2 regions of the Mesorhizobium sp. L103C119B0 genome follow, and region 2 is predicted to be linked to the other one. Evidence: predicted binding sites of a transcription regulator. Region 2 holds the regulator's gene; the other holds the start of a gene.
What was found. The regulator HrcA, encoded in region 2, represses chaperone genes, less so after heat shock. The targets are predictions, from matches to a motif close to GTTAGCACTCNCNNNNNGNGAGTGCTAAC.

Region 1: a site for HrcA is predicted at 7,217-7,245, ahead of X728_RS144615 (co-chaperone GroES). Genes of this name have one in related genera too.

What each region holds. Positions count from the first base shown of each region.
Region 1 covers NZ_AYXE01000014.1:168,357-180,965, reverse strand. The annotation lists gene X728_RS144550 (heme lyase CcmF/NrfE family subunit) at 1-50, opposite strand, end outside; gene ccmE (cytochrome c maturation protein CcmE) at 50-493, opposite strand; gene ccmI (c-type cytochrome biogenesis protein CcmI) at 497-1,651, opposite strand; gene X728_RS144565 (hypothetical protein) at 1,737-2,180, opposite strand; gene X728_RS144570 (ATP-binding protein) at 2,355-3,773, opposite strand; gene X728_RS144575 (response regulator transcription factor) at 3,757-4,422, opposite strand; gene X728_RS144580 (hypothetical protein) at 4,505-4,765, opposite strand; gene X728_RS144585 (ester cyclase) at 5,045-5,431, shown strand; gene X728_RS144590 (DUF3168 domain-containing protein) at 5,438-5,845, opposite strand; gene X728_RS144595 (hypothetical protein) at 6,063-6,272, shown strand; gene X728_RS144600 (hypothetical protein) at 6,280-6,471, shown strand; gene X728_RS144605 (DUF1488 domain-containing protein) at 6,514-6,780, opposite strand; gene X728_RS144610 (hypothetical protein) at 6,777-7,049, opposite strand; gene X728_RS144615 (co-chaperone GroES) at 7,298-7,660, shown strand; gene groL (chaperonin GroEL) at 7,725-9,353, shown strand; gene X728_RS1000000171095 (hypothetical protein) at 9,487-9,651, shown strand; gene X728_RS144625 (trimethylamine methyltransferase family protein) at 9,664-11,217, opposite strand; gene X728_RS1000000171775 (glycine cleavage T C-terminal barrel domain-containing protein) at 11,199-11,504, opposite strand; gene X728_RS144630 (penicillin-binding protein 1A) at 11,632-12,609, shown strand, end outside.
Region 2 covers NZ_AYXE01000013.1:1,062-11,740, forward strand. The annotation lists partial or broken gene X728_RS146255 (DUF6596 domain-containing protein) at 1-59, shown strand, start outside; gene X728_RS146250 (glutathione S-transferase family protein) at 69-695, opposite strand; gene cysK (cysteine synthase A) at 896-1,870, opposite strand; gene X728_RS146240 (LysE family translocator) at 2,050-2,667, opposite strand; gene X728_RS146235 (hypothetical protein) at 2,846-3,751, shown strand; gene X728_RS146230 (sorbosone dehydrogenase family protein) at 3,776-5,125, opposite strand; gene X728_RS146225 (hypothetical protein) at 5,232-5,432, opposite strand; gene hrcA (heat-inducible transcriptional repressor HrcA) at 5,468-6,553, opposite strand; gene rph (ribonuclease PH) at 6,710-7,426, shown strand; gene X728_RS146210 (VOC family protein) at 7,617-8,027, shown strand; gene rdgB (RdgB/HAM1 family non-canonical purine NTP pyrophosphatase) at 8,027-8,674, shown strand; gene hemW (radical SAM family heme chaperone HemW) at 8,674-9,831, shown strand; gene X728_RS146195 (low molecular weight protein tyrosine phosphatase family protein) at 9,838-10,161, shown strand; partial or broken gene X728_RS1000000171695 (transporter) at 10,350-10,484, shown strand; gene X728_RS146185 (hypothetical protein) at 10,564-10,679, opposite strand, start outside.

The sequences.
Region 1 (12,609 bases), on a different contig from region 2:
AGCGACAGCACAAAGGCGAGGACGAGCGCGAAGTGTCCGGTCTCAACCATTACTGGCTCTTGCTCTCTTGCCACACGCCCTTGGCCTTCAGCCCGTCAGCGACTTCCTTGGGCATGTAGCGCTCGTCATGCTTGGCCAGCACGCTGTCGGCGACGAAAACGCCGTCGGCGCCAAAGCTGCCTTCGGTGATGACGCCCTGCTCCTCGCGGAACAGATCGGGCAGGATGCCGGTATAGCTGACCTTGACCGATTTGTGCGCGTCGGTGACCGAGAACGCAACCGTCGCGCCCTGCCCGCGCACGACTGTGCCCTTTTCGACGAGGCCGCCGAGCCTGATGCGCTGTCCCGGCTGCAAGCTGGCGGTGGTCAGATCGGCGGGCATATAGAAATAGGAGGCCTTCTGGCCCAACGCATAGAAGGTCAGCCCGGTGGCGGCGCCGAGGAAGGCAAGACCTCCCACAATCACCGACAATCGCTTCTGCTTGCGCGTCATGTCCTACTCCGTCGCCGTCAGGCCGAGCGAGGCGGCAAAGGCGGTGAATTTCTTCGCTTCCTCACTGTCGGCGCCAAACACGGCGATACCGCGATGCAGCGCGTCGCGCGCCTGGTCGGCCTTGCCCAGCACAACATAGGAACGAATGAGCCGCATCCATCCTTCCGTGTCGCGCGGTTTTTGCCGCAATTTTTCGTCGAGGCCGGCGACCATGGTTTCGATCATGGCCTGCCTGTCCTGCGGCGCCATCGACGAGGCGGCGTCGACGGCCGCGGCATCGGGGCCTTTCGCCGGCTCTCCTGAGGCGACGCTGCGGTTGGCAGCCTCGGCTAACGCCTGTTGGACAGCTCCGCGCCATGGTGAATCCTGCGGCAGGGAATCGAGCATTTTCTGCCACGCCGCGGTTGCCTCGGGTATGCGGCCTTCCTGGGCCAGCGCCATCGCCAAATAGAACGAGGCTTTCGCGTTTGCCGGGTCGAGTTTTAGCGCCTGTTCGAAAGCGGATTGCGCATCGGCCGAAACGATGCCGCCGGCCGCATTGGCAATCGCTTCGCCGAGGCCGGCCTCGCGGGCGGCCGTGTCGCCATCGAGGCGGATGGCATTGCGATAGGCGGTCACGGCATCGGGAAAGCGCTGCAGGCGCAGATAGATCGGGGCGAGCACGTCCCAGCCGCGTCCATCGCCAGGGTTGGCGGCAAGATGGGCCTCGGCGCGCGCCACCAACTCGTCGACCGAACTATCGGCCGGATTCTTGGCCAGCCGTTCGGCGAGCGGCTGCGACGGCAGATCCGGCGAGCCGAGCTGGCTGTACAGGCCCCAGCTGAGCAGCGGGACCACCAGCACCGCTGATGTTGCCATCAACCTGGCCGCCCTCGACGGCTGCCGCGCGCCAGGTGCATCGGCTTGACCGACATTGGCTTGACCAACATCTCCCAGGCGAAGGATGCGGCGGGCGATCTCAGTGCGCGCCTCCTCGGCTTCGGCCGGCTGAATCAGGCCGCGCGCGGCGTCACGCTCAAGCTCGGCCAATTGGTCGCGATAGACTTCGAGATCATGGTCGCTGCTGGTCGGAGCGCCCTTGCCGCCGCTGGTCAGCGGCAGCAGCACCGCCAGGCTTGCGCCCAGCGTGAGGAGTGCGGCTATGACCCAGAACAGCATGGTTCTTCCAATAGAGCGAGAGCCCTGCTCTCACAACATGAGGGTGCTGCGACGCTTTGACGGGATTCCGGCCCCGGCCCAATGTTCAGGTCAGCGGCGTCCAGCTGCCGTCGGCGTTGCGGCATGCGGTGCCCCGCGCGGTCTGGCCGGCCGTGCCGGTAAACACCGTATGGGTGTACTGGCGGCAATCCTGCGAGCCGACGCGGTAGGGCTGGGCCGCGACGACTTCGCCGGAATGAGCCGAACTGTCGCTCTTCCACGTCACCTTCTGGCCGCTCGCCGTATATTCGAGCGCCTTGTATTCCGCCTCGAGCGCCTTGCGCTTCTCGGTGCTGTTCAGGCCGCTGCCGATCGATCCGCCGACGAGCCCGCCGGCCATGGCCGAGATGATCGTCGTCGCGACTTTGGCCCCTGAAGGAGGCGACGCGGGCGGGTTGGTGATGGAGATATCCGGGCCACTGCCCTTGCCCAGCGTTCCGCAGCCGGAAAGAGCGAGCAGTGCGGAAACGAGCGCAACGCGAATCTTCATGCCAACAACCGGTTTTCTTGAACGGGATGCGCTGGGGGCCGCGTCATCGGGGGCGTCAGGACGTCATACTATTGATATTTGTCGGAAATTTGGCCGTTCTTAACGGCTTTTGCGCAATCGAGGGGCCGCCATAACACAGGCATTCGGCCGTGTCGATTGGCCCTGGGCAGTACATCATTGCAAGCTCCGCAAGCGCACAACCGCCTTCAGCCCGCCCATCGTGGAGCGTTCCAGCGCCAGCGCCCCGCCATACTCGTTGACGAGGTCGGCAACGATGGCAAGTCCGAGCCCGGTTCCCGGCTTTGTCTCGTCGAGGCGCCGGCCGCGTTTCAAGACATCGCGGGCCTTGTCCTCGGGGATGCCGGGACCGTCATCCTCGATCGATAGCTCGAACAGGCCGGCTGCGGCCGGCGTGACGGATACGGCAACAGTGCTCTTCGCCCATTTCATCGCATTGTCGAGAAGGTTGCCGAGCAGTTCCTCCAGATCCTCGCGCTCGCCGGCGAAGACGATGTCGGCCGCCGGCAACACAAGCGACAGGCTGACATCAGGCTTGAGTTTTTGCAGCACGCGCACCATGCGCTGCACCAGCGGCGTCACCGGCGTGCGGTAGACGACGCTGTCGCGCTGCGCCGCGACCCGTGCCCGCTGCAGGTAGTGGTCGACCTGTTTCTGCATCGACGCCGCCTGGTCGGCGATGAGCTGGCCCTTGGCGCCGCCGAGAGCCCGGCCCTCATTGATCAGCACGGCGAGCGGCGTCTTCAGCGAATGGGCAAGGTTGCCGACCTGCGTACGCGAGCGCTCGACGATGCGCTTGTTGTTTTCGATCAGCGCATTGGTCTCGTTGGCGAGCGGCTCGATCTCGGCGGGAAACCGGCCATCGAGCCGCTGCGCCGTGCCTTCGCGCACCTGGGCAAGCGCGTTGCGAACCCGGCGCAAGGGCTGGAGGCCGAGCAGGATAGCAATCGCATTGATGGCGATCATGCCGACGCCGAACAGGCTGAGATAGGTCAGCAATCGGCCCTGGAAGGTGGCGATCTCCTGTTCGAGCTCGGTCTTGTTGCCCATCACGCGGAAGCGCGCGGCGCGGTTCTTGGCATCGAGCACGAATTCGCTCTCGAACACTTCGAGCTGCTCGTCGCCGATACCGTCGGTGGAGTAGCTGCGCTGGAAGCTCGAATTGAACGGCACCTCGGCGACGGTCGGCGACGGGATCGTCGTGGTCATCGAGGACGAATGAAGGTTGCCGTGCACACCTTCGGAAGCCGGCTCCACCGACCAGTACCAGCCCGAATTCGGCTCCGAGAAGCGCAGGTCGCCAAGGTCGGGAGCACCGGTGAGCTGGCCGGATTCGGAAACGCCGACCGAGCCGATCAGATTGAACAGATGCGCCGACAGCAGGCTGTCGAAGCCGCGCTCGCTGGCCTGGCGGTAGAGCGTGGTGATCAGAGTGAAGATGACGATCAGGGTGAGGATCGCCCAGATCGTGGAAAAGCCGATGACGCGGAAGGCCAGCGAGCGCGGCCAGAGCCGCGCCGAAAAAGGCTTCCTTGCTGGTATGGGGAGCGGTTCCGCCTTACGCCTCCGGCTCACGCATGCGATAGCCCATGCCGCGCACGGTTTCGATCATGTCGATGCCCATCTTCTTGCGCAGCCGGCCGACAAAGACCTCGATGGTGTTGGAATCGCGGTCGAAATCCTGGTCGTAAAGATGCTCGACCAGCTCGGTGCGCGACACCACCTCGCCCATATGGTGCATCAGATAGGCCAGCAGGCGGAACTCATGCGAGGTCAGCTTCAGCGGCACGCCGTTGACATCGGCCTTGGAGGCCTTGGTGTCGAGGCGCAGCGGCCCGCAAGTGAGCTCGGACGAGGCATGGCCGGCGGCGCGGCGGATCAGCGCCCTCACCCTGGCCAGCACCTCCTCGATGTGGAACGGCTTGGTGACATAGTCGTCGGCGCCGGCATCGATGCCCGACACCTTGTCGCTCCAGCGGTCGCGCGCTGTCAGGATCAGCACCGGCATCTTGCGGCCGTTGCGGCGCCAGCGCTCGACGACGCTGATGCCGTCCATCTGCGGCAGGCCGATGTCGAGCACGACGGCATCGTAGGGCTCCGTGTCGCCGAGGAAATGCCCCTCCTCGCCGTCATAGGAGCGGTCGACGACATAGCCGGCATCGACCAGCGCGTCGGCCAGCTGCCGGTTGAGATCCTTGTCATCTTCTACGACGAGTACGCGCATGATCGGTCAGGCCTGTTGATGTGTCAGCTATAGGCCGATTCCGGTGGTCTGGGAAACGAGCCCTGCAAGAGGGAAGATTGGATCAGTTCGCCGGGACGACGATCTCGGAACGGCGCGGACGCTGGCCGTCCTTGCCCGGCACAAGCACGACGATGACGCAGACCTCCTGGCCGCCACGCGTCGTCTGCGAAGCCTTGGCCAGCGTGCCGCCATTCTGCTCGGCAACCTGCTGGCCGATCGCGTAGCAATCCGCCGCGGCTGCCGGCGTCGCTTGCGACGCCAACAGGCCGGCCGCTGTGAGCGCCAGTATCGCGGTTCTGACATGAGAGCGAAGCGTTTTCATGGTCGGCGTTGTAACGCAACTGTGCTGAACGTGAAATGAACGGTGAACGGGTGAAAATCCATCCCCGCAATACCCCCTGCGCGCGCAACGAATGAATGCGATCCTACCGCCCAGTCCCTCAGACCGGGCAATGGATTCATAACCGGAAAACCGGCTGCGCGGCTATGGTTTTTGCGCGCAGGTTCTCAATTCGCAGCCAGATTGGGAACAGGTCAAGGCGAGACCATTCTGAAGGCCGCCCTAAATAGCGCGGGAAACGCCAAATCATCGGAGGGCGCCATGACGGATAAAGACCTTGCCGACCTTTACCGGGGCTATATCGCTTGCCTGAATGCCCAGGACTGGGCGAAACTTGGAGACTTTGTCGGCGACGAGGTGCAGCACAATGGCGAAATGCTCGGCCTGTCGGGTTATCGCCGTATGCTCGAAGGCGATTTCGAGGCGATTCCCGACCTCCGCTTCAACATCGAACTGCTGGTCTGCCAGCCGCCGCGCGTGGCGGCGCGCCTGCATTTCGACTGTCATCCCAAGGGCGTGCTGTTCGGCCTGCCGGTGAACGGCAAGCGCGTGTCGTTCGCTGAGAATGTTTTCTACGAATTCGGAGAGGGTCGCATCCGCGAGGTGTGGTCAGTCATCGACAAGGCCGAGATTCAGGCGCAAATCTAGGTTGCTTCAATCACTTTGCTCGGTGAGAGCGCGTATCCGCAGCACCCCGTGGTAGAGCGCCAGGTCCTCGTCGTAGCGGGCCTCGGCGAACTCCAGGGACAGGCGGGTCTGGTCGCGCGAGCCGGTGGCGAAAGCGGCGCCGTCAAGGCGCGCCCGGATGCTGTCCATGATCAGACGCGTCTCGGCCTCGCCTTGCGCCTTCGACCAGACATGCAGCGTGATGAGCTGGTCGTCATCATTGTCGGCGCCGGTGTCCAGATCGAATGCGCTGGTCCTGCCATAGGTCACATAAGGGAAGGCGGCACTGTCGGCCGCCTGCTCGCGCAACCCGGCGCCGCCGAGCAGCGCCGTCAGCGAGGCATCGCTCTTCAATCTCATGAACAAGGCTTGCAGCAAATCGCCGGGCGCCGTCATCGTCGTCTCCGTTCGCCTGTCACGCTTTGAACAACCTCAGTTTCGCGCGCAACCTAACCGCGTTGCACGGATTTCGCCAGATGACGATCCGCCTGATGGAAGGCGGCGAATCGGGCGGCATGGCCCTTTCACGGACCGGGTTCTATTTGGCATGCGGGGAGTTTCAAGAAGGGTGTTATGAGGAGCCCTGTTTTCTCCGGCAATTCGAGGTCATTTCATGCGAACGCCACCGCTGCTGCCGGCTTTTGGAAAGCTCGGCGTCAAGCCCCCGGTCGCGATTGCGGCAGCACCCGCCCTGTCGAAGAGCACCGTGGCCCTGCGCATGCGCGAGATACTTTCAATGCATGGCGGCCTGGCCTTGAAGCTGTCGGTGGTGGCCTGGACAATCCTGATCATGGCGGCGGCATTTTTCATGTCAAGGGCCTGATGCCGATATGGCAAACCGCTACGCGTTGCGCATGGACGAGCCCGAGAGCTGGACTATCTTCGACATCTTCACCGGCCAGCCTGTCGAGCTTAAGCAACAGGTAATGGTGGCCATGAATTTGCGGGATGCGGAAGCGATGGCCGACCGCCTGAACAGCCGGGACGTCAAGCGGCGGGCAAAAGCCGACCGCAAGTCCTGACGCACGCTGATCTCAGCCGCCCTGATGCAAGACGAACGCGCGCTAGCCGAAATCCGCGGCTGTGAGCACATATATGCTCTTGCGGGTGCGGGCGTAGGCCTTGCTGGCAATGTCATGGATGGAGCTGGACGCGGTGTCGAAGGCCGCCAGATAGGTGGCTTCCGCGGTCGCCGTCCCTGATGGCACCTTCGAGAGGGCATCGGCTGCGACGGAGAAGGAAATCTGGAACATGCCGTCATGGCCGACAAAGCGGATGCGCTTGCCGGCCTCGTCATAGAAGCGACTTGGATTGGGGAATGTCAGGCTCATGACGTGCCCCCCTTCGGCGCGGCGGCGGCTTTCTTGACTGTCGCCACTGTCGCCCGCTTCTTCTTCGGTGTGGGGTTCAAGGCTTCCGCGACGCGGTCGGCCTCTTCCTTGGCCAGGCGCAATTCCCTGAGCCTTGCCGTCTTGATCTCCCTGGCCCTCGCTTCGGACATGTAGTCGGAGGTTGCCTTGTTGCGCTCGGCCGTCTTCTTCTGCTTGTCCATGAAGCGGGCTTCAGCTTTTTCCATGATGCTCTGATTGCCTTCGGCCATCGCCTAAATCTCTCCTCGTGCCTGAAATTGTGAAATCGAACTTACGATATAAATAGTCGCTTTGGCCTCGAAATTCAATTTTTCGAAATATCTAGGCGCCTCGCGACGTTTCGAACCCTGCAGACATCATAATACTTTTTAATATTTAATTTTGGCCACGAATAATTTTTGGCACTCCTATCTATCGAGTGCCAACACGCCTATAAGAACGGCGCGGTCGCCTATGCCGGCCCCAGAAAGAAGTTCTCATGAAGTTTCGGCCACTCCACGACCGCGTCGTCATCCGGCGCGCCGAAGGCGATGTCAAATCCAAGGGCGGCATCATCATTCCCGACAATGCCAAGGAAAAGCCGCAGGAAGGCGAAGTCATCGCCGTTGGGCCGGGCGCACGCGACGAAAACGGCGCGCTTGTCCCGCTCGACGTCAAGGCCGGCGACTTCATCCTGTTCGGCAAATGGTCGGGCACCGAGGTCAAGATCGACGGCGAGGACCTGCTGATCATGAAGGAAGCCGACATTATGGGCGTCATCGACAAGAGCGAGACGGCCGCTATCGGCAAGAGCGGGACGGTCGTCACCGAGAAAAGCGTCAAAGCCAAGAAGGCCGCCTGACCGGCCTGGCTTTGCCAGGCTCCGGCGAGCCGCTTGCTTCACCACACCAACGGGATTGAAAAAAATGTCTGCCAAGGAAATCAAATTCGCCACCGACGCGCGCGACCGCATGCTGCGCGGCGTCGAGATCCTCACCAATGCGGTGAAGGTCACGCTCGGCCCCAAGGGCCGCAACGTCATCATCGACAAGGCCTATGGCGCGCCGCGCATCACCAAGGACGGTGTGACGGTGGCCAAGGAAATCGAGCTTGCCGACAAGTTCGAGAACATGGGCGCGCAGATGGTGCGCGAAGTGGCTTCGAAGACCAACGACCTCGCCGGTGACGGCACCACCACCGCCACGGTGCTGGCCGCATCGATCCTGCGCGAAGGCGCCAAGCTGGTTGCCGCCGGCATGAACCCGATGGACCTCAAGCGTGGCATCGACCAGGCTGTCGCCGCCGTGGTCAAGGACATCAAGGCGAAGGCCAAGAAGGTCAAGTCGTCGGCCGAGATCGCGCAGGTCGGCACCATCGCCGCCAATGGCGATGCCAGCGTCGGCGCCATGATCGCCAAGGCGATGGACAAGGTCGGCAATGACGGCGTCATCACCGTCGAGGAGGCCAAGACCGCCGACACCGAACTCGACGTCGTCGAAGGCATGCAGTTCGACCGCGGCTATCTCAGCCCCTATTTCGTCACCAATGCCGACAAGATGCGCGTCGAGCTGGAAGAGCCTTACGTGCTCATCCACGAGAAGAAGCTCGGCAATCTGCAGGCGATGCTGCCGATCCTCGAGGCGGTGGTGCAGAGCGGCAGGCCGCTGCTGATCATCTCGGAAGACGTCGAAGGCGAAGCACTGGCGACGCTGGTCGTCAACAAGCTGCGCGGCGGCCTCAAGGTCGCGGCCGTCAAGGCGCCGGGCTTCGGCGATCGCCGCAAGGCGATGCTGGAAGACATCGCCGTGCTGACATCGGGCCAGATGATTTCCGAGGATCTCGGCATCAAGCTCGAAAACGTCACCATCGAGATGCTTGGCCGCGCCAAGCGCGTACTGATCGAGAAGGACACCACCACGATCATCGACGGCGCCGGCACCAAGGCGACCATCCAGGCGCGCATCGCGCAGATCAAGGGCCAGATCGAGGAGACCACGTCCGACTACGATAAGGAGAAGTTGCAGGAGCGGCTGGCCAAGCTCGCCGGCGGCGTCGCCGTGATCCGCGTCGGCGGCGTCACCGAGTCTGAAGTGAAGGAAAAGAAGGACCGCATCGACGACGCGCTGAATGCGACGCGCGCGGCGGTGGAAGAAGGCATCGTGCCCGGCGGTGGCGTGGCGCTTCTGCGCGCAAGATCGGCTCTGGCCGGCCTGACCGGCGCCAATGACGATGTGACCGCCGGCATTTCGATCGTGCTCAGGGCGCTTGAAGCGCCGATCCGCCAGATCGCCGAGAATTCCGGCGTCGAAGGCTCGATCGTCGTCGGCAAGCTGTCCGACAGCAAGGACCAGAATCAGGGCTTTGACGCCCAGAACGAGGTCTATGTCGACATGATCAAGGCCGGCATCGTCGACCCGGCGAAAGTGGTGCGCACCGCGTTGCAGGACGCCGGCTCGATCGCCGCCCTTCTGATCACCGCCGAAGCGATGATCACCGACGTTCCGGCCAAGGATGCGGCGCCTGCGGGCGGCGGTGGCGGCATGGGCGGCTACTGACCATCGCCCGAAAATTGCCCGCTGGAATCTGGGCGGGCATAAATCAGAACAGGCTGCCGGGGACATTTCCCCGGCGAGCCAGGAATTTCCGTCAGTCAGTCAAGACTGTCATCAACGACAGGGAGATCGACAGATGATCACATTCGCCCCGAAGCCAAACGCTGTATCCGCGACCAAGCCGGCGGAGGAGAGCCGCTTCGATCGCATCCGCCGGATTGCCGCCGACAAGCACAGGCAGGCCGATGCCGGGCCGATTCGCCGCGAGCCGTCGAAGACCGGCGACAAGCGGCCGACGTGACGGCTGCCAACCTCACGACACCGGCAACGCTCCGCCCTCTTCGGTGCGGCGGGCAATGAACTCGTCGAGCACATCGGATGTGGCAACGGCCGACGCCGGCGGCTGGAAGTCGGCCAGCGTCCGCTTCCAGATGCCGGTGGCGCGCTCGGTGGCCGACTTCGAACCGGACTGCGTCCAGCTGCCGAAATTCGACCAATCGGCGACCAGCGGCTCGTAGAAGGCGGTGCGGTAGCGCGTCATGGTGTGGCCGGCGGAGAAGAAATGCCCGCCCGGCTGGACTTCAGCGATCGCCTCGAAGCCGATCGAATCCTCGTCGCCGGGGGTCGTAGCGCAGAGTTCGGCAACCGTCTGCAATGCCTCGATATCGGTGATCAGCTTCTCGTAGGAGACGCTGAGGCCACCCTCCAGCCAGCCCGCGGCATGGATGCAGACGGTGGCGCCGGCAAGCACCGAGCCCCACAGCGCGAACTGCGTCTCGTGCGCCGCCTGCACATCGGAAATGTTGGCCGCACTGCCGCCGCCGGACCGCCAAGGCAGGCCGGTGAAGCGCGCCAGCTGGCCGGCGCCCAGCGTCGCCTTGACGTGCTCGGGCGTGCCGAAGGCCGGTGCGCCGGACTTCATGTCGACATTGGAGGAGAAGGATCCGTAGACCACCGGTGCGCCCGGCCGCACCATCTGCGCCAGCGCGAGACCAGCCAGCGCCTCGGCATGCTGCAGCGTCAATGCGCCGGCGACGGTGATCGGCGCCATGGCGCCGGCCAGGCAGAAGGGCGTGATGACAGAGACCTGGCCGGCGCTGGCGAAGTCGATGATGCCTTGCGCCATCGGGATATCGAGCTGGCGCGGCGAATTGGTGTTGATCACGGTGTAGCAATGGACGCCGGCCAGGAACTCGTCCTGCGAGAGCCCGCGCGCCAGCCTGATCATCTCGAACCCATCCTCGACCTGCGGCGTGCCGCGGGCGAAGACGAAGGGGAACTTGTCCGACAGGGTCAGCTGCGCACGGTTGACGGCATAGTGGCGCAAATGGTTGTCGACATCCTGCGGCTCGATCCAGGGGCCGAGCATATGCAGCACGTCGAAATTCTGAACAAGCTTGGTCAGTTCTTCGAAAGCGGCGAGCGTGCCCGGACGCCGTCCGCGTTCGAGATCGGTGACGTTGGGCGCCCCGGCTCCGGCCAGGAACGTCATCGAGCCGAGCTCCAGCATGAGATCGCGGCTACGGTTGCCCGCCAGCGCCCGGATGGATTTCGGCGCCGAGGCCAGTGCCGCAGTGACAATATCGCGGCCGATGCGCACCATCTGGCTGTCCTCGTCGACCAGCGCACCGGCTTTGGCGTAGATCGCCCGTGCCTCCGGCAGCAGCACCTTGATGCCGAGCTCTTCCAGCACGCGCAACGCCGTGTCGTGGATGGCCGCGACCTGGTCGTCCGAAAACACCGGCTGCGGCAGGAACGGGTTCTTGAGCGAGCGATAGTTCGGGTGGCGGCTTGACCCGCTGCCGGCCTCACCGGTGTGCCCGCGCCGGCGCTCGCGCCTGGTCTCCCTTATAATGTCATCGACCATGGCCAAAACTCCTCATTGCCGCATCGCCTGCCCTCGGGGTCGTATGGCGAGGCCGGAATAATTCGCGCCGGCCGCTCGACGCCGACAATGTGCACCCAAAGCGCGGTCCCCTCCCCGGCGAATTCGTCGCCCAGCAACGTCAGCGCGACGCTTTTGCCTATTGTGTAGCCATAGCCGGCTGAGGCGACGAAGCCGACGCGCCGGCCCTTGTGCCAGACTGGCTCGAAGCCACTGGCGTCGGCATCGACGGCGTCGACCTCCAGCGTCACGATCCGGGCGGCGCTCAACAAACCGTGCGGTGTGGCCTGGCTGCCCTTGTGAGCCGGGCTGAAATGGAAGAATAGTCTTCGCCGGGTATGCCCGCCCTGAAATTGCCCGCTTGCGGTTCTCAGGTGGGTGGGGTGAGTTTCGGGAATGGCCAGTCCTTTAGAACGACGTCCAAGACGAAGAGGTCCGATCGCCGCCGCACTGCTGGCGGTGGACGCGTGGATCGATTCCTCGCTCTACGAAATCGGCTTCAAGGCCGGCCAGTTCTGGGAATCGGCGACCATTTTTTCGCGGCGCTTCCGAGTCACCGGCTGGCGACGCGGCATCATCGAGGTGCTGAGCGAAGGTTTTACGATGGGCGCCGGCGGCGTCGTCGTGCTGCTCGCACTCGCGATGCCGGCCTTCCAGATCACCACCGGCGACTGGCGCAGTCAGGGCGATTTCGCCGTCACCTTCCTCGACCGCTACGGCAACGAGATTGGCCAGCGCGGCATCATCCAGCGCGATTCCGTGCCTGTCGACGAGATGCCGGACCATGTCATCAAAGCAGTGCTGGCGACCGAGGACCGGCGCTTCTTCGAGCACTACGGCATCGACGTGCTCGGCCTGTCGCGCGCCATCTTCGAGAATGTGCGGGCCAATTCCGTCGTCCAGGGCGGCTCCAGCATCACCCAGCAGCTGGCCAAGAACCTGTTCCTGTCGAATGAGCGGACCTTCCAACGCAAGATCAAGGAAGCCTTCCTGTCGCTGTGGCTGGAGGCCAATCTGTCGAAGAAGGAGATCCTGCAGCTTTATCTCGACCGCGCCTATATGGGCGGCGGCACGTTCGGCATCGAGGCGGCGGCGGATTTCTATTTCGGCAAGAGCGTCAAGGATCTGAACCTCGCCGAGGCGGCGATGCTGGCCGGCCTGTTCAAGGCGCCGACCAAATACGCCCCGCACATCAACCTGCCCGCCGCCCGTGCTCGCGCCAATGTGGTGCTGTCGAACCTCGTCGATTCCGGTTTCATGACCGAAGGCCAGGTGCTGCAGGCAAGGCTGCATCCAGCCGAGATCGTCGACCGCGGCGAGCAGAAGAGCCCGGATTATTACCTCGACTGGGCCTTCGATGAGGTCAAGAAAATC
Region 2 (10,679 bases):
AACGCGACCCCGCCGTGCGCCGCTTCCTGCAGGCGAAACGGGCGATCCTGCGAAATTGAAGCGTCCGTTCAGGCCGGCCACATCTCATGCGTGGTGTTGAGCCGTTTTATCAGCGGATGCGCGCGCAGCGCCGACCATAAGCGTTCGATGTTCGGCCAGTCGGCTCGCGCCTTGTCCATATCGGGGTGCCAGGCCACCAGCATGACGAGGTAGATGTCGGCCAGCGACATCGCGTCGCCGACCAGCCAGCCGCGCCCCTCGAGGGCTGCATCGACAATGGCGAAGCCGCGGTCCATCTCGGCAATGGCTGCCTGCTTGACGGCTTTCTTGCCGTCGGCATCGGTGGTGTAGCGATGGGCATAGTAGAGGCGCAGGATGGCGGGGTAGAGCACCGATGACATGAACGCCATCCAGCGCAGGAAACCGGCGCGATCCGGCGATCCGGCGGCCGGTGCCAGACCCGCCTCCGGATGGCGCTCGGCAAGCAGGATGCAGATCGCCGCCGATTCGGTTATCGATTGACCGTTGGGCAAGGTCAGCACCGGAACCTGGTTCAACGGGCTGATGTCGAGGAAGGCCTGGTCCGGCGGATCCTTCTTGGGCACATCGATCTGGTCGAATTGCGCGTTTGCCAGCGCCAATGCGGCCTCGACGACAAAACCGCCGCTGCCTGGGCGCGTGTAAAGCTTGTACATGTGATTCTCCCCCTGCCCGCGCGAAGCAGGCCGGGGCGATTTGACCCTGAAGCCGCCTCCCGCTCAAGCCGGTGGCGGACGCCACGGCCGGGTTTTCTGCGGTCCAGCCATGAGACTTCCGATGTCGGAGGGACAGCACCCCCCGATGCCCGGCAGGGCAGAGGGGGGTGCGAAGGATCGCCGCCTATCCAGTTAAGACGTTAAGCCCCCAGCCCGTCGAACAGGATCGTCGACAGATAGCGCTCGGCGAAGGACGGGATGATCACCACCAGGTTCTTGCCCTTGTTCTCCGGCCGCGACCCGACGGCGATGGCGGCCTGCAGGGCAGCGCCCGACGAGATGCCGACCGGCACGCCTTCAAGGCGGGCGACGAGGCGGGCGTTGGCGACCGAATCCTCGTTGGAGACCTTGACGATCTCGTCATAGATCGAGGTGTCGAGGATCTTGGGCGCAAAGCCGGCGCCGATGCCCTGGATCTTGTGCGGGCCGGGCTGGCCGCCCGACAGCACCGGCGAGGCCTCCGGCTCGACGGCGACGACATGCACCGAGGGCTTGCGTTGCTTCAGCACCTGGCCGACGCCGGTGATCGTGCCGCCGGTACCGATGCCGGCGACGAAGATGTCGACCCCGCCATCGGTGTCGTTCCAGATCTCCTCGGCGGTGGTGCGGCGGTGGATCTCCGGGTTGGCCGGGTTTTCGAACTGCTGCGGGATGACGGCGTCAGGCAGGGTGGCGGCCAATTCGTCGGCCTTGGCGATGGCGCCCTTCATGCCTTTCGGCCCTTCCGTCAGCACCAGTTCGGCGCCGAGCAGCGCCAGCATCTTGCGGCGCTCCACCGACATGGTTTCGGGCATGGTCAGGATCAGCTTGTAGCCCTTGGCGGCGGCGGCGAAGGCGAGCGCGATGCCGGTATTCCCCGAGGTCGGCTCGATCAGCGTCGTCTTGCCAGGTTTGATCCGACCCGACGCTTCCAGCGCCTCGATCATGGAAACGCCGATGCGGTCCTTGACCGAGGCGATCGGATTGAAGAATTCGAGCTTGGCAAGAAGGTTGGCAACGACGCCCTTCTCCTTGGCGAACTTGTCGAGCCGCACCAGCGGCGTGTCGCCGATCGTCTCGGTGATCGAGTTGTAGACACGGCCGCGGCCGGGCACGCGCGCGGAAGGCTTGTTCATTGGTTTCGCTCCCAAATCAGATCAGGCAATTGGCGTCGGCGGACAGAATAGGGCTTTCGCCCGCGCAAGATAGGCTGCCGGCCGAAAATATCGAGTGGGCCGCTTGCTGAAAACGCTTGTCTCCTCAAGCCGCATTTTCCGGATGGACCGATCGGCGGAATGGATGGGCCTGAACCGATCTACTGACGTGCGGCAATGGCAGCGGCCGCGCCCACCATGAAGCCGGCGGCGGTGCGGTTCAGCGCCTTCAGCGCGCGTGGCGATTTCAGGAACCAGCGCGCCTTGGCGGCCAGCGCAAGATATGGCACCAGCACCACGAAGAGCACAATGACGGTGAGCGCGACCAGGATGCCGTAGTCGGCGAGCGTGATGGTCTTCAGGTCGACGATGGTCGGCGTGATGGCGAGGTAGAAGATCATCGTTTTCGGGTTGCCCAGCGTGACGGTGAGGCCGGCAAGGAAGTTCGATACCAGGCCGCCCTTGCCTTTCCTGGCCTCGACAGTCTCGGGCGTGATCCCGGCCGTCCAGAAACGCCAGCCGAGGAAGGCGAGATAGGAGACGCCCAGCCATTTGATGGCGAGAAACACCATGCCGAAGCTTTGCGCGACAAAGGCAAGGCCGAGCACCACCGCGGTGAGATAAATGAGGTCGCCGAGCATCAGGCCGAACGACATCGCCAGCGATGAGCGGAAGCCGGATCCGAGCGCCCGCGCCACAAGCGCGGTGACGCCGGGCCCGGGAATGGCGGCGGCGATGCCCAGCGCAGCACTATAGGCAAGGAAGCCGGTGAGGGTCATGACGGTCGCACCTCGTGAAACGACTCTGGTGCCATGAAAGCCTGCAACGGCAAAACGGATTCGATTGCGCCAAGCAGGACATGAAAGCCGGTCATCCTCGTCTGAGAGCGAGAGATGGTTCACTTACGCCCCGAAGGCGGTCGGCTATCTCGCATGGCTCCGAACGGCAGGAGCACCCATGTTAGCCAAAAGACTTCACATCCAGCTCATGAAGTGGATGCCCAACAACTATTCCGAAGCACGCGGTCACGTCCACGAGCTGGAATGGTATCTGTGGTTCGAGGGGCGTCAGGCTTTCGGCCTGTTCGACAAGGGCGATAGCGATGTCGTTCCGCAGACTGGATATTTTACCGACAGCCGGAACCTTGGCGCTCACCCCATTCGTCCGATGATCTATCCGCTGGTCGTCAACAACCGGTTCAAGGTGCGGCTGGTGGCGATGGAGCGTGACGGACCGCAAAAGATAGACCCCGACGACACCGCCAAAGGCGAATTCTACATCGACCTCGACACCAAATATCCGCCGGTCTCCGACTGGCGCATCATCGCTGCCGATCCGCGCAGTACCGACCTCAACGTGGAAGCGTCGTTCCAGCTGCAATGGCTGGACTATGTCGATACCGTCGAGATTGCCGAGGATGGCCCGCCACGCATCATCGACAAGTCCAACTATCCCTATCCGTGGGGCGCCAATGTGATGGTGTTCGAGCACTGGCTCGGGCTTGGCCGCAAGGCGCCGCTCAAACTCATCGACCCGAACCGCGCATCGCGCCGCGAATACTGGATGATCAATGGCAATGCGGCCCGGCGCATGGTGCAGGACCTCTATCGCTTCAACGTCAACCAGCTTGGCGTCGCCAACGACACCATCAGCAGTGTTTACGTGCCGAAGCTCAATGCCGGCCACGTCACGGTGACGCTTTACGAACACGATTTCAGCGACGGCCGCTTCGCGCAAGGGGCGAAGAAGTCCTTCGGCTCGGTCGGCCTCTTCAATCTCAGGGATACCGGTTTCGATGACCGCGTCTCATCGGCCGAGGTGATCCATACCTATCCCAAGGTGATCCATCGGGACGTGCATTAGGGCCGGATTGCGCTGTTCGCGGGCTCAGGATGGGCCATCGACATGGGTGATGCGCCAGATGGTGCCGTTGCCATCCTCGGTGACGATAAGCGCGCCGTCCTTGGCCACCGCGACGCCGACCGGCCGGCCCCAGACGGCATCGTCGGAAAGCACGAAGCCGGTTATGAAATCCTGGTACTCGCCGGTCGGCTTGCCGTGGCTGAATCTCAGCCTCACCACCTTGTAGCCGGTGCGCACACCCCGGTTCCAGGAGCCGTGCAGGGCGACGAAAGCATCGCCCTTGTACTCGGCCGGAAAATTGTCGCCGTCATAGAAGGCGATGTTGAGCGGCGCCGAATGCGCCTGCATCAGCACGTCGGGCACGGTGACCGAGCCGGCGAGGTCTGGGCGCGCGCCCTCGTGACGCGGGTCCTCGTTGGCGCCGATATAATACCAGGGCCAGCCATAGAAGGCGCCGTCCTTGACTGAGGTGGCATATTCGAACGGCACATCGTCGCCGAGACCGTCGCGCTCGTTGACGACACACCACAGCGCGCCGGTGGCCGGCTGCACGGTCATGCCCGAGCAATTGCGCAGGCCGGTAGCGAGGATGCGGCCATTCTTGCCGTCGGGGCCGAAGGCCAGCACGTCGGCACGGCCATCCTCGGAACCCCAGGTGGCGCCGAGTGGCTGTGATTTTGCCCAGGCGTCAAGGCCGCCCTTCGGTGCCTTCTGCATGCCCTCCGCGACGTTCGATCCGGAGCCGACCGAGAGATACAGCGTCTTCCCGTCCGGCGAGAAGGCGATATCGCGGGTCCAGTGGCCGCCGGTAGGGATGTCGGAGACAATCGTCTCCGGTTCGCCGGAGGCTTTAAGGTCGCCGTCGCGATAGGCGTAGCGGACCACGCTGTCGTTGTTGGCGACGTAGACCCATTGCGGCTTGTCGCCAGGCGGGTAGAAGGCGATGCCATAGGGCTGGTTGAGATTGTCGGCAAAAATGCCCTCTTCGGCCGGCTTCGCGCTACCCTTGGCCAGCCGATAGACGCGGATCTGGTTGGCGTCACTGTCGGCGACGAACAGGTCGCCGTTCGGCGCCACGCGCACGACCCGCGGATTGGAAATGCCGGAAGCAACCAGTTCGGCCGAAAACCCAGGCGGCAGGACGGGCTTCGCGCCCTCGGGCCGATCGCCGAGGCCGGCGCTGTTGGAGGCGGATCCGGTGATGTTGGGTCTTTTCAGATCATCCGGCCTAATCAGCCGGCGCACACCTGGCTTGTCGGCCGTCCAGTCGCCGAAAGCGTCCTTGCCGGTCAGCAGCAGTTGATCAGCCTGCTGGGCGAAGGCGCTGGTGGCCAGAAGCAGGGCAAGGCCTGCGAAGCCGGCAATCCGGATCATGCTGTTCTCCTCGAACTCGCGCCGGTCGGCGCGTCACGACAAGGGAGATATTGTGCGGCCGCCGCAAAAGAGAAGCGTGCGCGCGCAGATTCGACGAGAGAACCGCTCAACTTTCCTCTTCGACGTCCAGATCGTCGTCGAGACGCTTTTCCAATGCGACAAGATCTTCCGGCAGCGGCAATCCCATGGCGCGCATTTCGCGCAGTTTTTCGCGCAGCTGCTCCTGGATTTCGTGCTCGTCCTCCGGCTGGTTGACCATTTCTTCGAGCAGCATGCTGATCTGGGCCTTGAACGATTCAAGCGCCATTCTGCGCCCTCCTTACGGTGATCCCGGCTTCGGAATTATCTTAACATCCGGGTAATCAATTGGGCCGTGTAGTCGACCATCGGCACGATGCGGGCATAATTCAGCCTGGTCGGGCCGATGACGCCGAGCGCGCCGACGACGCGGGCGTCCTTGTCGCGGTAAGGCGCCACGACCAGCGACGAGCCGGAGAGCGAGAACAGCTTGTTTTCCGAGCCGATGAAGATCCGCACGCCGGGGCCGTCCTCGGCGAGGTCGAGCAGCTGGATCAGCCCGTCCTGCGTCTCCAGATCCTCGAACAGGTGGCGCAGCAATTCGATATCGGCCTGGGCGGTGACGTTTTCGAGTAAATTGGCGCGGCCGCGCACGATAAGGCGCGCCGGCAGGCCGCTGTCGGCGCCGGCCCACACCGCCAGGCCTTTCTCGACCAGGTCCTGCGACAACGTGTCCAGCGCTGCCCGGGTCTCGTCCTTGATACGGGCGATCTCGATGCGCGCCTCGGCGAGCGTGCGGCCCCTGATATGGGCGTTGAGGAAGTTGGAGGCCTCGTGCAGCTGCGAGACGGTGATGCCGGCCGGCAGGTCGACGACGCGGTTCTCGACATCGCCATTCTGCGACACCATCACCGCCAGCGCCTTGGTCGGCTCGAGCTGGATGAACTCGATGTGCTTCAGCGCCACCTCGTTCTTGGTGGCGAGCACCAGGCCGGCGCCGCGCGACATGCCCGACAGCATCTGGCTGGCCTCGGTCAGCATGTGTTCCAGCGTCGCGCCCGAGCCGGAGGCGCGCACCTGCGCCTCGATGACCCGGCGTTCCTCGTCGGAGAGATCGCCAAGCTCCATGAAGGCATCGACGAAGAAGCGCAGGCCGGTCTGGGTCGGCAGGCGCCCGGCCGAGATGTGCGGGGCATAGATCAGGCCGAGATGTTCGAGGTCGCTCATCACGTTGCGGATGGTGGCCGGCGACAGCGACGACGGCAGGATGCGCGACAGGCTGCGCGATCCCACAGGCTCACCGTCCTTCAAATAGGATTCGACGATGCGCCTAAAAATGTCGCGCGAACGCATGTCGAGCGATTGCAGCGCGGGCGCCAGCAGACTGGGTTCGGTGACTGCCTTGGTCATTCGAGCCAAAAACCTCCGGCCCAAGGATATAGACTTCCATCACCCTCGCGCAACCCGGCGTCTGTGCCAGATCGCCCGGCCTTTTCCTTTGCGCCATGGGCTGCATGCGTCTACAAGCCGCCGACGCAACCGTAAAAAGAACAGAAAGAGGCCTCGATGCGCCCTTCCAAACGCCAAGCCGACGAAATGCGCGCCATCTCGTTCGAGCGCGGCGTCTCCAAACACGCCGAAGGCTCGTGCCTGGTGAAATTCGGCGACACGCATGTGTTGTGCACGGCAAGCCTGGAGGAAAAGGTGCCAGGCTGGATGCGCAATTCCGGCAAGGGCTGGGTGACGGCGGAATACGGCATGCTGCCGCGTTCGACCGGCGAGCGCATGCGCCGTGAAGCCTCGGCCGGCAAGCAAGGCGGCCGCACGCTGGAAATCCAGCGGCTGATCGGCCGCTCCTTGCGCGCCGTTGTCGACCTGCAGGCACTGGGCGAACAGCAGGTCACCGTCGACTGCGACGTCATCCAGGCCGATGGCGGCACCCGCACGGCCTCGATCACCGGCGGCTGGGTGGCGCTCTACGATTGCCTGCGCTGGATGGAAGCGCGGCAGATGGCCAGTGTTGCCAAGGTGCTGAAGGACCATGTCGCGGCAATTTCCTGCGGCATCCATGACGGCCAGCCGGTCATCGACCTCGACTACATTGAGGATTCATCTGCCGGCACCGACGCCAATTTCGTCATGACCGGCAAGGGCGGCATCGTCGAGATCCAGGGCACCGCCGAGGGCGAGCCGTTCTCGGAAGGGCAGTTCGCGGAGCTGATGGGCCTGGCCAAGAAGGGCATTCAGCGGCTGGTGAGCTTGCAGCAGATGGCTGTGGCCTGATTGAATTTAACGTGATGACGTCGGCGATCCTTCACACCCCCCTCTGGCCTGCCGGCCATCTCCCCCGCAAGGGGGGAGATCAGAGGTCGCTACCGTTTTCGCCAACCATCAACGTTGAGACGCCGCCAGCGGAACTGCCAATCTCCCCCCTTGCGGGGGAGATGCCCGGCAGGGCAGAGGGGGGTGCCTGATGCAACCCTCCGCTATTCTTGAGTCAGCGCTTTACGTCACGGATCTCGCCGCTGCCGAGACCTTCTACTCCGATGTCCTCGGCCTCCCTCTCCTCGGCAAGGTCGACGGCCGCCATCTCTTCTTCCGCTGCGGCCCGGGCGTGCTGCTCATCTTCAACGCCGAAGCCACCAAAATCCCGCCGGCGCCCGATGCGCGGCTGAAAGTGCCGCCACATGGCACGGTCGGCGAGGGCCATCTCTGCTTTGCCGCAAGTGAGGATGAACTCGCACAGTGGAAGGCGCAACTTGAGGCGAAAAACATCGCCATCGAAAGCGAATTCGAATGGCCGCAGGGCGGGCGCTCGATCTACATACGCGACCCCTCGGGCAATTCGATCGAATTCGCCGAGCCAAGGATCTGGGGCCTTTGATGCATTCTCTCGATGGAAAGAAGATCGTCGTTGCCAGCCACAATGAAGGCAAGCTGCGCGAATTCGCCGATTTGATGGGTCCGTTCGGCTTCGAGGCGAAGTCGGCCAAGGACTACGGCCTGCCGGAACCGGAGGAGACCGGCACCACCTTCGAGGAAAACGCCTACATCAAGGCCTTCGCCGCGGCTAAGGCGACCGGCCTGCCGGCGCTGTCGGACGATTCGGGCCTGTGCGTCGACGCGCTCGACGGCGCCCCCGGCGTCTACACCGCCAATTGGGCCGAAGCTCCCGATGGCAGCCGCGACTTCGGGATGGCCATGCAGCGCACCGAAGTGGCCTTGCAGGAGGTCGGCGCCGCCGAGCCAGCGCAGCGCAAGGGGCGGTTCGTCGCCGTCATCTGCCTGGCCTTCCCCAATGGCGAGGCTGAATATTATCGCGGCGAAGCTGAGGGAACGCTGGTGTGGCCGCCGCGCGGCGAACTCGGCTTCGGCTACGACCCGGTGTTTTTGCCCGACGGTTTCGACAAGACGTTCGGCGAGATGAGCGCTGAGGAAAAACACGGCTGGAAGCCCGGTCAGCCGACGGCGCTGTCGCACCGCGCCCGCGCCTTCCAGAAATTCGCCCGCGCCAGGTTAGGCTCAGCTTAATGTCGCTGGACCGCAGCCCGGGCTTCGGCGTCTACATCCATTGGCCGTTCTGCGCGGCCAAATGCCCGTATTGCGACTTCAACAGCCATGTCCGTCACCAGCCGGTCGACCAGGAGCGCTTTGCCCGCGCCTTCGAGACCGAGCTGAAGACGATGCGCGAGCGGACCGGGGCGCGCGAGGTGACCAGCATCTTTCTCGGCGGCGGCACACCGTCGCTAATGCAGCCGCAGACGGTGGCGGCGGTGCTGGACGCCGTGGCGAAGAACTGGACGGTGCCCGACGGCATCGAGGTGACGCTGGAGGCCAATCCATCCTCGGTCGAGGCCGAGCGCTTTCGCGGCTACCGCGCCGCCGGCGTCAACCGCGTCTCGCTCGGCGTGCAGGCGTTGAACGACAAGGATCTGCGCTTTCTCGGCCGACTGCACAATGTCGACGAGGCGCTGCATGCAATTGGCCTGGCACGGGACATATTCCCAAGACTTTCCTTCGACCTGATCTACGCCCGCCCCGGCCAGACGCTGGACGACTGGCAGGTGGAGCTCGAACAGGCGATCGGCCATGCCGCCGACCATCTGTCGCTCTACCAGCTGACCATCGAGGAAGGCACGCCGTTCCATGCGCTGCATGCGGCGCACAAGTTTACCGTTCCCGACAATGACCGGGCCGCCGATCTCTATGCGCTGACTCAGGAGGTCACCGCGGCGCATGGCCTGCCGGCCTATGAGATTTCCAACCACGCCAGGCCGGGCGCCGAGAGCCGGCACAATCTGACCTATTGGCGGTATGGCGAATATGTCGGCGTCGGACCGGGCGCGCATGGCCGCTTTATCGAGAACGGCCACCGTGTTGTGACGATCGCCGAGCGGATGCCGGAGACCTGGGCCAATCTGGTGGAGGCCAGGGGCCATGGCGTCACCGGCGGCGAGATCCTGACGCGCTCCGAAGAGGCCGACGAGTTCCTGCTGATGGGGCTGAGGTTGGCCGAAGGCATCGACCTTTCCCGCTACGAGGCGTTTTCCGGGCGCGGCCTGTCGAGCGCCCGGCTGACCGTGCTGCAGGATGAGGGGCTGGTGGCGCCGATCGGCAATGCCAGGCTACGCGCCACGCCAGCCGGCATGATCGTGCTCGATGCCGTGGTGGCGGATTTGGCGCGGTAGATCGCGATGAAGAACGTGCTGTTCGTCTGCAGCCAGAACCGCTTGCGCAGCCCGACCGCCGAGCAGGTGTTCTCCAAACGTAGGGATATCGAGGTCGCGTCGGCCGGCACCAACCACGACGCCCACACGCCGCTGACGCATGAGCTGGTCGCCTGGGCCGACATCGTCTTCGTGATGGAAAAGGCGCACCGCACCAAGCTGCAGAAGAAATTCAAGGAGAGCCTGAAGAAGGCCCGCGTCATCTGCCTCGACATCCCGGATGATTACGGATTCATGGATCCGGAGTTGGTGCGATTGCTGGAGGTGAGGGTGACGCGATACCTGGGCTGACTGATGTGGTTGGGGCGTTCCACGCCCGCGTTCGCCATCCTCGGGCTTCACCCGGGATTTGCCGCGAGGTTAAGGCGCTGCAGCGGTTCAGAATTCTGCGCCGCTGCATCCTTCGGCAGAGGTCACGGAATGGATCATAGGGTCTGCGCCGCGTCACTTCGCTCCTTGCTTCGCCCTAGGATGACGATGTTGCACCGATCGACAAACTAAGCGTCGTGCTTGAAGCGGCGCTTGCCGCGGTGTTTCTCGGCATGCGCCTCTCCGGTCCGGGCCGGCTTGGCGTCGCTCTTGTCCCGGCGGACGCTGTTCTGGTCGTTCATCGGATGCGGCGGCGCGCCTTCGCGGGCGCTCTTCGTTTCAAGACGGGTGATGAAGATATCGAAACGATTGGGCATCGTACGGTCAGTGCTCCGTCGTGCTGTCCGGTTTGTTGTCCGAAAGCCTGACATTCGTCGGCAAGGCGGTGGCCGCCCGACTGGCCAGGCCGGTGTCGCTTTCGGCGAGCGCACGCTTGCCCT